Regions from separate parts of the Methylorubrum sp. POS3 genome, predicted to be linked through region 2. Evidence: predicted binding sites of a transcription regulator. Region 2 holds the regulator's gene; each other region holds the start of a gene.
The links. Region 2 encodes LexA, which represses DNA repair genes until DNA is damaged. Its sites were predicted from a motif close to TGTTCNNNNTGTGTTCNG; they were not measured.
Positions count from the first base shown of each region.

Region 1: a site for LexA is predicted at 1,194-1,211, ahead of ssb (single-stranded DNA-binding protein). Genes of this name have one in related genera too.
Region 3: a site for LexA is predicted at 2,113-2,130, ahead of OWC43_RS09485 (PA0069 family radical SAM protein). Genes of this name have one in related genera too.

Region 1 covers NZ_JAPRBT010000001.1:296,040-299,311, reverse strand. The annotation lists gene OWC43_RS01440 (NADP-dependent oxidoreductase) at 53-1,069, shown strand; gene ssb (single-stranded DNA-binding protein) at 1,352-1,897, shown strand; gene OWC43_RS01430 (hypothetical protein) at 2,221-2,751, shown strand; gene OWC43_RS01425 (hypothetical protein) at 2,899-3,024, shown strand.
Region 2 covers NZ_JAPRBT010000001.1:4,007,150-4,010,421, reverse strand. The annotation lists gene OWC43_RS18450 (hypothetical protein) at 182-808, shown strand; gene OWC43_RS18445 (DUF1236 domain-containing protein) at 805-1,053, shown strand; gene lexA (transcriptional repressor LexA) at 1,247-1,975, shown strand; gene OWC43_RS18435 (ComEC/Rec2 family competence protein) at 1,969-3,272, opposite strand, start outside.
Region 3 covers NZ_JAPRBT010000001.1:1,986,410-1,989,681, reverse strand. The annotation lists gene OWC43_RS09495 (glycosyltransferase family 4 protein) at 1-203, shown strand, start outside; gene OWC43_RS09490 (ribonuclease HII) at 325-963, shown strand; gene OWC43_RS09485 (PA0069 family radical SAM protein) at 976-2,076, opposite strand; gene OWC43_RS09480 (hypothetical protein) at 2,314-2,832, shown strand; gene OWC43_RS09475 (hypothetical protein) at 2,849-3,205, opposite strand; gene OWC43_RS09470 (efflux RND transporter permease subunit) at 3,254-3,272, opposite strand, start outside.

The DNA of each region.
Region 1 (3,272 bases), 3.7 Mb from region 2:
AAACGACGTGCGACCCATCTGCCCGGTTCCCTTTCCCCACCCGGAGACGCTCATGACCGTCGTCAACCGCCGGATCGTTCTGGCTTCACGACCGCACGGCGAACCGAAGCCGGAGCATTTCCGCCTGGAGGAGAACCGCGTCAACGCGCTGCGGGATGGCGAAGTCCTGCTGCGCACCCGCTTTCTCTCCCTCGACCCCTACATGCGCGGGCGCATGAGCGCGGCGAAATCCTATGCCAAGCCGGTGGAGATCGGCGAGGTGATGGTCGGGCAGACCGTGAGCGCGGTCGAGGCGTCCCACCATCCGGCCTTCGCGGTCGGCGATCTCGTGCTGAGCCCTGCCGGCTGGCAGGACTATCTCGTATCGGACGGGCACGGCCTGCAAAAACTCGATCCGGCCGACGGCGCGCCGAGCGCCTTCCTCGGAGTGCTGGGCATGCCGGGGATGACCGCCTATGCCGGTCTTCTGGAGATCGGGCGCCCGCAGGCGGGCGAGACCGTCGCGGTCGCCGCCGCCGCCGGCCCGGTCGGTTCGCTGGTCGGTCAGATCGCCCGGATCAAGGGTGCGCGAAGCGTCGGCATCGCGGGCGGACCGGAGAAATGCGCGTATCTCACCGAGACGCTCGGCTTCGATGCGGCGGTCGATCACCGCGCGCCCGACTTCCCCGAGGCGCTCGCCCGTGCCTGCCCGAGCGGAATCGACGTGTATTTCGAGAATGTCGGCGGGGCGGTGTTCGACGCGGTGCTTCCGCTCCTCAACGACTTCGCTCGCATCCCGGTCTGCGGCCTCGTCTCCGGCTACAACATGAGCGAGCTACCGCCGGGGCCGGACCGATCCCCGACCCTCATGCGCGCGGTGCTCACCAAGCGCCTGACGCTTCGCGGCTTCATCGTCTGGGATTTCGCGGAGTTGCATGACGGCTTCCTGCGCGATGTCGGCGGTTGGCTGAAAGCCGGTCGGGTCACGGCTCGCGAGGATATGGTCGAGGGGCTGGAGAAGGCTCCGGCCGCCTTCATCGGAATGCTGCGGGGCGCCAATTTCGGCAAGCTGGTGGTGAAGGTGTCGTGAGCCGTGATCACCGATCCCCATGGGAGGGCGCAGGGGTCGAACCGCGCACTTCCGTGGGGGGACGCGATGCCGGGCGTCGGTGTGACGAGAGGCTGTCTCGTCGCTCGATGCCTTGCCCGGTGATCAGAACAAAGATAGAACATCGTGACGCGCTGCGGCCCCCCGGTGTGAAGCGGGCACAAGCGGTGCGGACGGCTTGCTCCGGAGAGGTAGGATCGCCAAGGTCCAGGCCATCGCGGGCGAGAGAGGCCCTGTGAGATCGGATCGAATGGAGAGAGTGAGATGGCGGGCAGCGTCAACAAGGTGATCCTCGTCGGCAATCTCGGGCGCGATCCCGAGACGCGGCGCCTGTCCTCGGGCGACCCCGTGGTCAATCTGCGCATCGCGACGTCGGAGTCCTGGAAGGACAAGGCGTCGGGCGAGCGCAAGGAAAAGACCGAGTGGCACTCGGTCGTGATCTACAACGACAACCTCGCCCGCGTGGCGGAACAGTATCTGCGCAAAGGATCGAAGGTCTACATCGAGGGTCAGCTTCAGACCCGCAAGTGGACCGATCAGTCCGGCGCGGAGAAATACACCACCGAGGTCGTGCTGCAGCGCTTCCGCGGCGAGATGACGATTCTCGACGGTCGCGGCGGCGGGGGTGGCGGCGACTTCGCGGGTGAGGATGATCAGGGTGGCGGCCAGATCAGCCGCGGCGGTGATCGTGGCGGGCGCGACGAGTACGGCTCGGGTCGATCCTCGGGCGGCGGCGACCGTCGGCCTTCCGGCGGTGGCGGGGGCGGCGGCAAGCCGAACTACGACCTCGACGACGACATCCCGTTCTAGGGGCGTCCCGACGAGGCGGAGACCCGCTTCGCCGAGGATTGCAGCCTGTCCGGAATTTACTCCCCAACGCCTGCTATCCCAGGATCGGGAAAGCACCGGACAGCATTCGCTCTGTCATCTCAATGACCATCCTTCGGCTTCACGCGACCTGATCGCGGCGAAGCCGAAGTCGTTTTGTACGCAGCAATTCCGGTTCACGCCGATGGCTCCGGGCGCCATGCGAAGCGATCGCACCCGATCTCGCCTTGCCCATCCGCGACGAAACCATGCAATGGAAGGCCGGGCGAAGCGGAACGATAAGCTTGGCGATACGTTCTGCAAGCATGGAACACTACAAGTCCACCCTCGGCGTGACCGCCGCTGCAATATCCGCGCTGGTTCTGGCCGCCCAGATCATGCACGCGGGTCCCTTCGCCGCGTCGACGCCGCGTCCGGAGCGGGCGGTGGCCAGTCTCGATACGCAGGCCGAGCAGACGGCCTGGGTGAACCCGCCGATGCGCCAGCAGAGCGTACCAGCGACGGAGGTCGCGCAGACCCGTCCCGAGACAGTGGGCGCGAAGCCCGCCGAGGTATCGGTGCCCCCGGCTCAATCGATGTCCCAAGCCCTTGCACCGGTCGCGGCCCAGAAGCTAGAGCGGGATGTGCCGAGCGCCGCACGGAAATCGGCCTCGGCACAGAGGCGTAAGGCGGCCCAGCGACCGGTTCGCAGCCGCCATGCCACCCTCGAATCACAGGAAGCGGCGACGAATGCTGCCTCGCCGCCATCGGTGCCGGCTCAGGCGCCGACCGAGACGAAGCGCGTCGACCCGATCGGCGACATCATCCGTGGATTGGGCTTCGGCGGTCAGGGCTGAGCCCAACGACCCTCTCTGAGACCGCGCGCGGGAAGGCGCTCAAACGCGAACCCGCCTGCTGCCGAAGGGCAACAGGCGGGTTTCACGTGGTCGCTGCGGCGGATCGCACGGTGGCGGGGCCAGTCCCGCACCGTTAAGCGGCCGGACATGGATCACGCAGCCCTCGCCGTCATGGCTTCCGCCACCCTCTTTTCCGGCTTCGTCGTGCTGGTGGGGTGGCGCTGGAACTTCGTCACCGGATTGCGGCCGCTCACCAGTCCTGGTCAGGAATGAGCGGCCGCTACAACGCGGTTCTGCTTAGCTGAAGGAGCCGAATCCCTCGAAATCGCTCGTCGGCGCCACGACGCGGCCGGTTTCCGGAGCCGGGCCGGGCGTCTTCCCGCTCGCCGCCGACGCTTTGTTGAGGCCCGACAAACGGTGAGCCGACGCGGCGGGACGGCCATTCCGCTTCGGCGAAGATGAAGAAAGGCGGCCGATCGATTGGCTGTGGTCGCGCATTCGTTCTCACTTCCTGTAAGATG
Region 2 (3,272 bases):
GGCGAGTTATTGCCAAGGTTCCCCCGCCAAAAGCGCAAAAACTGAGCATTGACGGAACGCTTTCTACGCACTGGCCGTTGCGAGGCCGGTTTCCGCGCCGTGCGTGGCGTCGGGTAGAGGACAGGGACCACGATGAGCAAGTTCTTACGCAGCACGGCCACGGCGGCCATCCTCGTACTCGGTGCGGCGACCGCCTTGGCCCAGGGCGGCGGCGCTGGCGGTGGGGCTGGCGGCGGAGCCGGTGGTGGCGCGGGCGGTGGTGCTGGTGGCGGCGCAGGCGTCGGTGCTGGTGGTGCCGGCGGCGGGGCTGCCGGTGGCGGAGCCGGCGGCGCGGGCGGCGGAGCCGGTGGCGGCGCGATGCGCGGCGGTGAGGCCGGCGGCGCGGGCGGCGCCGGTGGTGCCGGCGGCGGGATGCGCGGTGGCGATTCTGGCGGTTCTAGCGGAGCCGGTGGCGCAATGCGGGGTGGTGAGCCCGGCGGTGCGGGCGGTGCGACCCGCAGCGGTGCGCCGGGCGAGAAGGGTGCACGCGGTGGTCAGAACGCCGGCGAACGCGGCGGCCAAGACGCGGCGGGTGAGCGTGGTGGCCGCGACGGTGCCGAGCGGGGCGGCAGGGACGGTGCCGAGCGCGGCGATCGCAACGGCCGCGATGGTGCCGAGCGTGGCGACCGCAACGGTCGCGATGGCGCCGAGCGCGGTGATCGCAATGGTGCCGAGCGGGGTGATCGCGGTGGCCGTGACGGCGCCGAGCGCGGTGACCGCGGTGGACGCGGCAACGTCTCCGAGGCTCGTGGCGCGACGCGGAGCTTGAATACGACGCAGCGCACCGAGTTCCGCCAGTCGATCACCAGCACCAACGTCCGGTCGGTCAGCAACGTCAATTTCTCGCTGAACGTGGGCACGGCGATTCCGCGGTCGGTCTCGCTGCACCCGCTCCCGCCGACGATCCTGACGCTGGTCCCGGCTTATCGCGGATTCCAGTTCATTCTCGTGCGGGACGACATCGTCATCATCGACCCGGACACCTACGAGATCGTCGACGTCATCCCGGGCTGATCCGACTTCAATAGCCGATCAGGGCGGCGGGGCTTCGGCTCCGCCGCCTTTTTTTATGCCGTCCACGCAGCGCATCGACAGCATCACACGGCCAAGCCGGCACTTGCAGAACAGGATAGGAACGTCTAGCCTGTTCGCGATTTGTTTTCCACGATCCGGCGGCGGCTATGCCGCACGCGACAGCAGGTGCCGCATGCTGACCCGCAAGCAACTCGAACTCCTTCAATTCATCCAGTCACGGATGCAGGAGAGCGGCGTACCTCCGTCGTTCGACGAGATGAAGGATGCTCTCGACCTGAAGTCGAAATCGGGCATCCACCGGCTCATCATGGCGCTCGAGGAGCGGGGCTTCCTGCGTCGGCTGCCGAATCGAGCGCGTGCCCTCGAAATTCTGCGGATGCCGGAGGCACCCGCCGCCAAGCCAGCTGTTCCGACAGCCGAGCTGCGCCGCTTCACGCCGAGTGTGGTCGAGGGCGGACTTGCCGGTAAGCCGGTCGCGCCGAAGGCTCCTCTGCTGCAAGCGCAGGACGGCGAGGGCCGACCGGTCATCGTGCCGGTGATGGGCCGCATCGCCGCCGGTACGCCGATCTCGGCGATCGAAAGCCAGAGTCACACGATTGCGATGTCGCCCGATTTTTTGGCCGGTGGTGAGCATTACGCCCTCGAAGTCCGCGGTGACTCGATGATCGAGGCCGGTATCCTCGACGGCGACTTGGTGGTGATCCACAAGCAGGAAACCGCCAATAACGGCGATATCATCGTGGCCCTGATCGACGACGAGGAGGCGACGCTGAAACGCCTGCGCCGTCGCGGCTCCTCGATTGCGCTCGAGGCGGCAAACCCTGCCTACGAAACCCGGGTTCTCGGACCGGACCGGGTCCGCATCCAAGGCAAGCTCGTCAGTCTCGTGCGCCGTTACTGAAGCGAGTCCATCTCCGTAACGCCGGGATCTACGGCTGATCCTGTCTCTGGTGAGGCTGGATTGGTCGCTGGCGCCACAGCGACCGGTCGAGCTTGCCAAGGCTGTGGCGTCTGACTGCTACGGGCCGTGACAATCTCGGGATGGGGTGCCCCAAGCCGGATCGCTGTCGCTCCGTGTGTTTCAAGATAATTTTTGTCGATTCTCAGGGGTGCGCGACAGTTCGGTGGCGGCCTCAATCGGCTGATGAGGATATCGGCACGGGCGCAATCTTCTTCAAAGGCGCGTTTGTCGAGCACCAGCGCGACCGTCCGTCCATCGAAGGTGGTCATCGTGCAGCCGAGTCTGTCACAACGAGGTTCGGGGCCTCCGTTGAGAGAGGCGGCCGAGCGAGCATCACCGTCGGCTTTCAACCATTGTTCGAGCACGAAGGTCGGCGGACGCCCGAGTACAGCAAGGCGTCCATCCGTCCCTCGGATCGCCGCTCCGGCGCCGTCGCGATCGATGTAGAGGTCGAAGCGCGCCGGTGTTGCAGCGGCGGCAAGGCCGATTGCTGCGGGCAAGATAGCGAGCCCGCGCAGACGTGAAACCGGCAAGGTCGCGAGCAGCAGGGCTAGCGCCAGCAGCACCAACGCGCCAGCGCCAAACGCCGGGAGTACGACCGTCGATTGGCCGAAGCCCGTGATCCATTCCGAGATGTCGAGCATCCCGCGAACGGCGAGGCCCATGACCCACCAGACCGGCCGGTCGAGGGCAAAGGGATAGGCGATCATCCCCAGGACCGCGGCGGGCATCACCGCGAGCGAGACGAGCGGAAGCGTCAGCGCATTGCCAATGAGGCCGAAGGGCTGGATGGTCTGGAAATGGTAGGTCGCGAAAGGCGCTGTCGCAAACTGAGCAACCAACGTCGTCGCGAGCGTGCCGACGCCGACAGCCAGACATCGTGAGATGATACGCAACAGCGCTGAATCGCGCTCCCGTCGAAACGACGCTCCATCGAGGAGGGGCGCACAGGCGATCAGTCCGGCCACGGCCGCAAACGACATCTGGAAGCTCGGACCAAGCAGCGCTTCAGGTTCACGGGCGAGGGCGAGGATCGCGGCGAGGGCAAGATTGCGCATGCTGAGCGCCGGCCGGTCGACCAGAACCGCGCCCAACATGACCAAGGTCATGATGAGAGCACGCTCGGCGGCGACGTCCCAGCCGGAGAAAGCGCAATAGGCGGTCACGCCGACCATCGCGGTGCCGGCCGCTATCTTCTTGATGGGGAAGGCAAGGGCAAGGATCGGTACCAGGGCGA
Region 3 (3,272 bases), 2.0 Mb from region 2:
GGGCGCGCTGCCGGCAGGAGGCGCTGCGCTACACCTGGGCCGAGAGCGCAAACCAGTTCTTCGACAACATCGTCCTCGCCCACGCCGTCGGCCCGATGCACGCGCGACGGCGCGTGGCGACGGGCGGGCGCATCGACGAAGGGGATGCGGCCCCACCGGACCTGACGGGACGGGATGAGGCCGAAGGCAAGCGGTTCGCCTGAGCGGAGCGTCGTCCTCCGCTTTTTCGGGGCTCATGGGATGACCGGCACCGGCCGGGATGCGAGACAGGTCCCCGCCCACAATCTCCTCGCGCTATTCCCTCGCCCGGTTCATCCAAACAGCATGCGTCCTTTCGATCCCGCCCTCGCCGCGCGTTATCCGGCCGTGATCGGCTGCGACGAGGTCGGGCGCGGCGCCCTGTGCGGGCCGGTGATGGTCGCGGCCGTGTGGTTCGATCCTCTCGCCTTCCCGCCCGACTTGCTGGCCCGCCTCGACGACAGCAAGCGCCTCGACCGCGCCGCCCGCGAGGCGCTGACGCCGCTGATCCGCGCGCGGGCCCGGGTGGCCCTGGCCGCCGGATCGCGGGCCCTGGTCGACCGGATCAACGTGCGCGCCGCCACCCTCGACGCCATGCGCCGGGCGGTGGAGCGCCTGTCGATCGACGGGACGGTGCTGGTCGATGGCCGCGACACGATCCCCGGCCTGACCCAGCCCTGCCGCGCGGTGATCGGCGGCGACCGGCTCGTGCCGCAGATCGCCGCCGCCTCGATCGTCGCCAAGACCTTTCGCGACGACCTGATGCGCCGGCTCGCCGAGCGGCACCCCGCCTATGCCTGGGAGCGCAATGCCGGCTACGGCACCGCCGCCCATCTCGCCGGCCTCTCGACGCTCGGCCGCAGCCCCCATCACCGCGTGAGTTTCACGGGGCGGTTCGGGGACGGCGTCCCGCACCGATCGATCCCCCTCGCATCCTCCTCCTGAGGTGCCGTCGGCTCAGAACAGCGCCAGCTGCTCCCCCACCCGCGGCGGCGGGCGAAACAGCTCGGTCGTCTGCCGCAGCGGCTCCTCCGGGAATCCCAGCCGGCGCTTGGCCAGGGCGAAGCGCCGGCGGATCAGGTCGGCATAGGGGCCCTGCCCGATCATGCGGGTGCCGAAGGTGGCATCGTAGGCTCGGCCGCCCCGCGCACCGCTCAGCAGCGAGAACACGTGCTCGCGCCGCCCCGGATAATGCTCCGAGAACCAGTCGCCGACGAGGTCGTCCAGTTCGTGCGGCAGACGCAGCAGCACGTAGGATGCCTCGCGGGCGCCCGCCGCCCGTACCGTCTCCAGGATCGCCTCGATCTCATGATCGTTGAGCGAGGGGATGATCGGCGCGACGATCGCCATCACCGGCACGCCGGCAGCGGCCAAGCCCTCGATCGCCTCCAGGCGCTTACCCGGATGGGGAACGCGGGGCTCCATCCGCCGGGCCAGAGTCGGATCGAGGGTGGTGACCGAGATCGCCACCTTCACGAGACCCTGCGCCGCCATCTCGGCGAGGATGTCGCGGTCGCGCAGGATCAGGTTCGACTTGGTGACGATGCCGACCGGATGGCGGAAGCGGGCCAGCACCTCCAGCACCGCGCGGGTGATGCGGTGTTCCCGCTCGATCGGCTGGTAGGGATCCGTCGCGGTGCCGAGGGCGATGGTGCGCGGCCGGTATCCCGGCGCCGACAGCTCCTGCTCCAGCAGCGCGGCCGCATCGGGCTTCGTGAACAGCTTGGTCTCGAAATCGAGCCCCGGCGAGAGCCCGACATAGCTGTGGTTCGGGCGCGCGAAGCAGTAGATGCAGCCGTGCTCGCAGCCCCGGTAGGGGTTGATGGAGCGGTCGAACGAGATGTCCGGCGAGGCGTTGCGGGTGATGATGGTGCGGGCGCGCTCGACCGTCACCTCCGTGCGCCGGGACGTCGCCTCGTCCGGAAGCCAACCATCGTCGAACGCCTCGCGCCGCGCCGCCTCGAAGCGACCGTCCGGGTTGGCGGTCGCCCCGCGCCCGCGCCGCCCCTCCGCGGCGACGCGGTTGCCGGCGAGCCGAACCGAAGCCGCATCCGGCATACCCCCCATCGTCCCTGGTCCCTTTCTGTATCTCTAAGGAACATATCATGAACATGAACGCCGCGACTGCACAAGATTCGTGCATCCCCGGAAATACACACCTGTCGCCAGTGAAGCCGGCATGGCCTAGAGCATCGCCCGAATGGTAGCGGCCGGCCCTGGCAGAAAGGCCGATGCGGCGCGACACCGAAAGCATCGACCCTTCATCCCGGCAGGAACAGGATACTTGGCGCGCCGATGATCTCCGGCCTGATCCTCGTGGGACGTCCCGCCGACGCGGCGATCGAGAGCCTCGCCGACACGCTGAGCGCGCTCGTCGCGGGCGTGGCGGCGGGGCTCGTGGGCGACGCCGTGATCGTTACGGACACGGCGAGCGAGGCCTTGGAGACCATCGCCGAGGGCAGCGGAGCGAGCCTCGTCGTCCGGCCGCCCGGGACCGATCCGTGGAGCGCGGGGGCGGCGGCCGCTAGGCGGGACTGGCTGCTCTGCCTGGAAGCGGGCGATATCCCGTCGGAGGGCTGGATCCGCAGCCTCGACCGCTTCGTCGGCACCGCCCGGCCCGATCTGGCGCTCGGCCGGATGCGGCGCCCCCATGCCCGTCCGCCCGTCCGCCTCGCCGCATGGGTCGAGAGCATCGTCGGCGTCGGCCGCCCGCGGGCCGGCGACGTGGTGCGCCGCTCGGCCGTCCTGGCAGGACTCCCCTTCGCCCCTCGCCTCACGGCACGGTCGCTGACGGCCCGGCTGGAGCGGGCCTGATCCCGCTTGCCTTCGGTCAGGGCTCGAACCGGGCCTGAAGTCCGTGCCCGTGTACCTTGGCCGAGAGCACGATCTTGGCCCCCTGGGGGATGGGCGCCTTGAGATCGCCGACCAGGCGGTTCGGCGCCGCCCCCTTCAGCGGCAGCGTCTCGGTCTTTCCGCCGACTTGGATATAGGCCTTGGCCGTGGCCCCCGCCGTATCGATCGGCTTCCCGTCCTCGTGGCTGACGAAGAAGGTGAGCGCGGTGTCGCTGACGACGAGTTCGACCGGGTGATCGTCGGCCATGGTCACCCGGCCGCCATTGGGGCCGGCGGCGTGGGCCGGGACGGACAGGAGAAGGGCGAGCGCGAGCGCGGTCACGGTGGTGCGCATGATGACGATCCTTTTCTGAAGCGGCTTTCGGAGCGGCGTGAGGGGGATTCAGAAGGCTCCGGCGGGA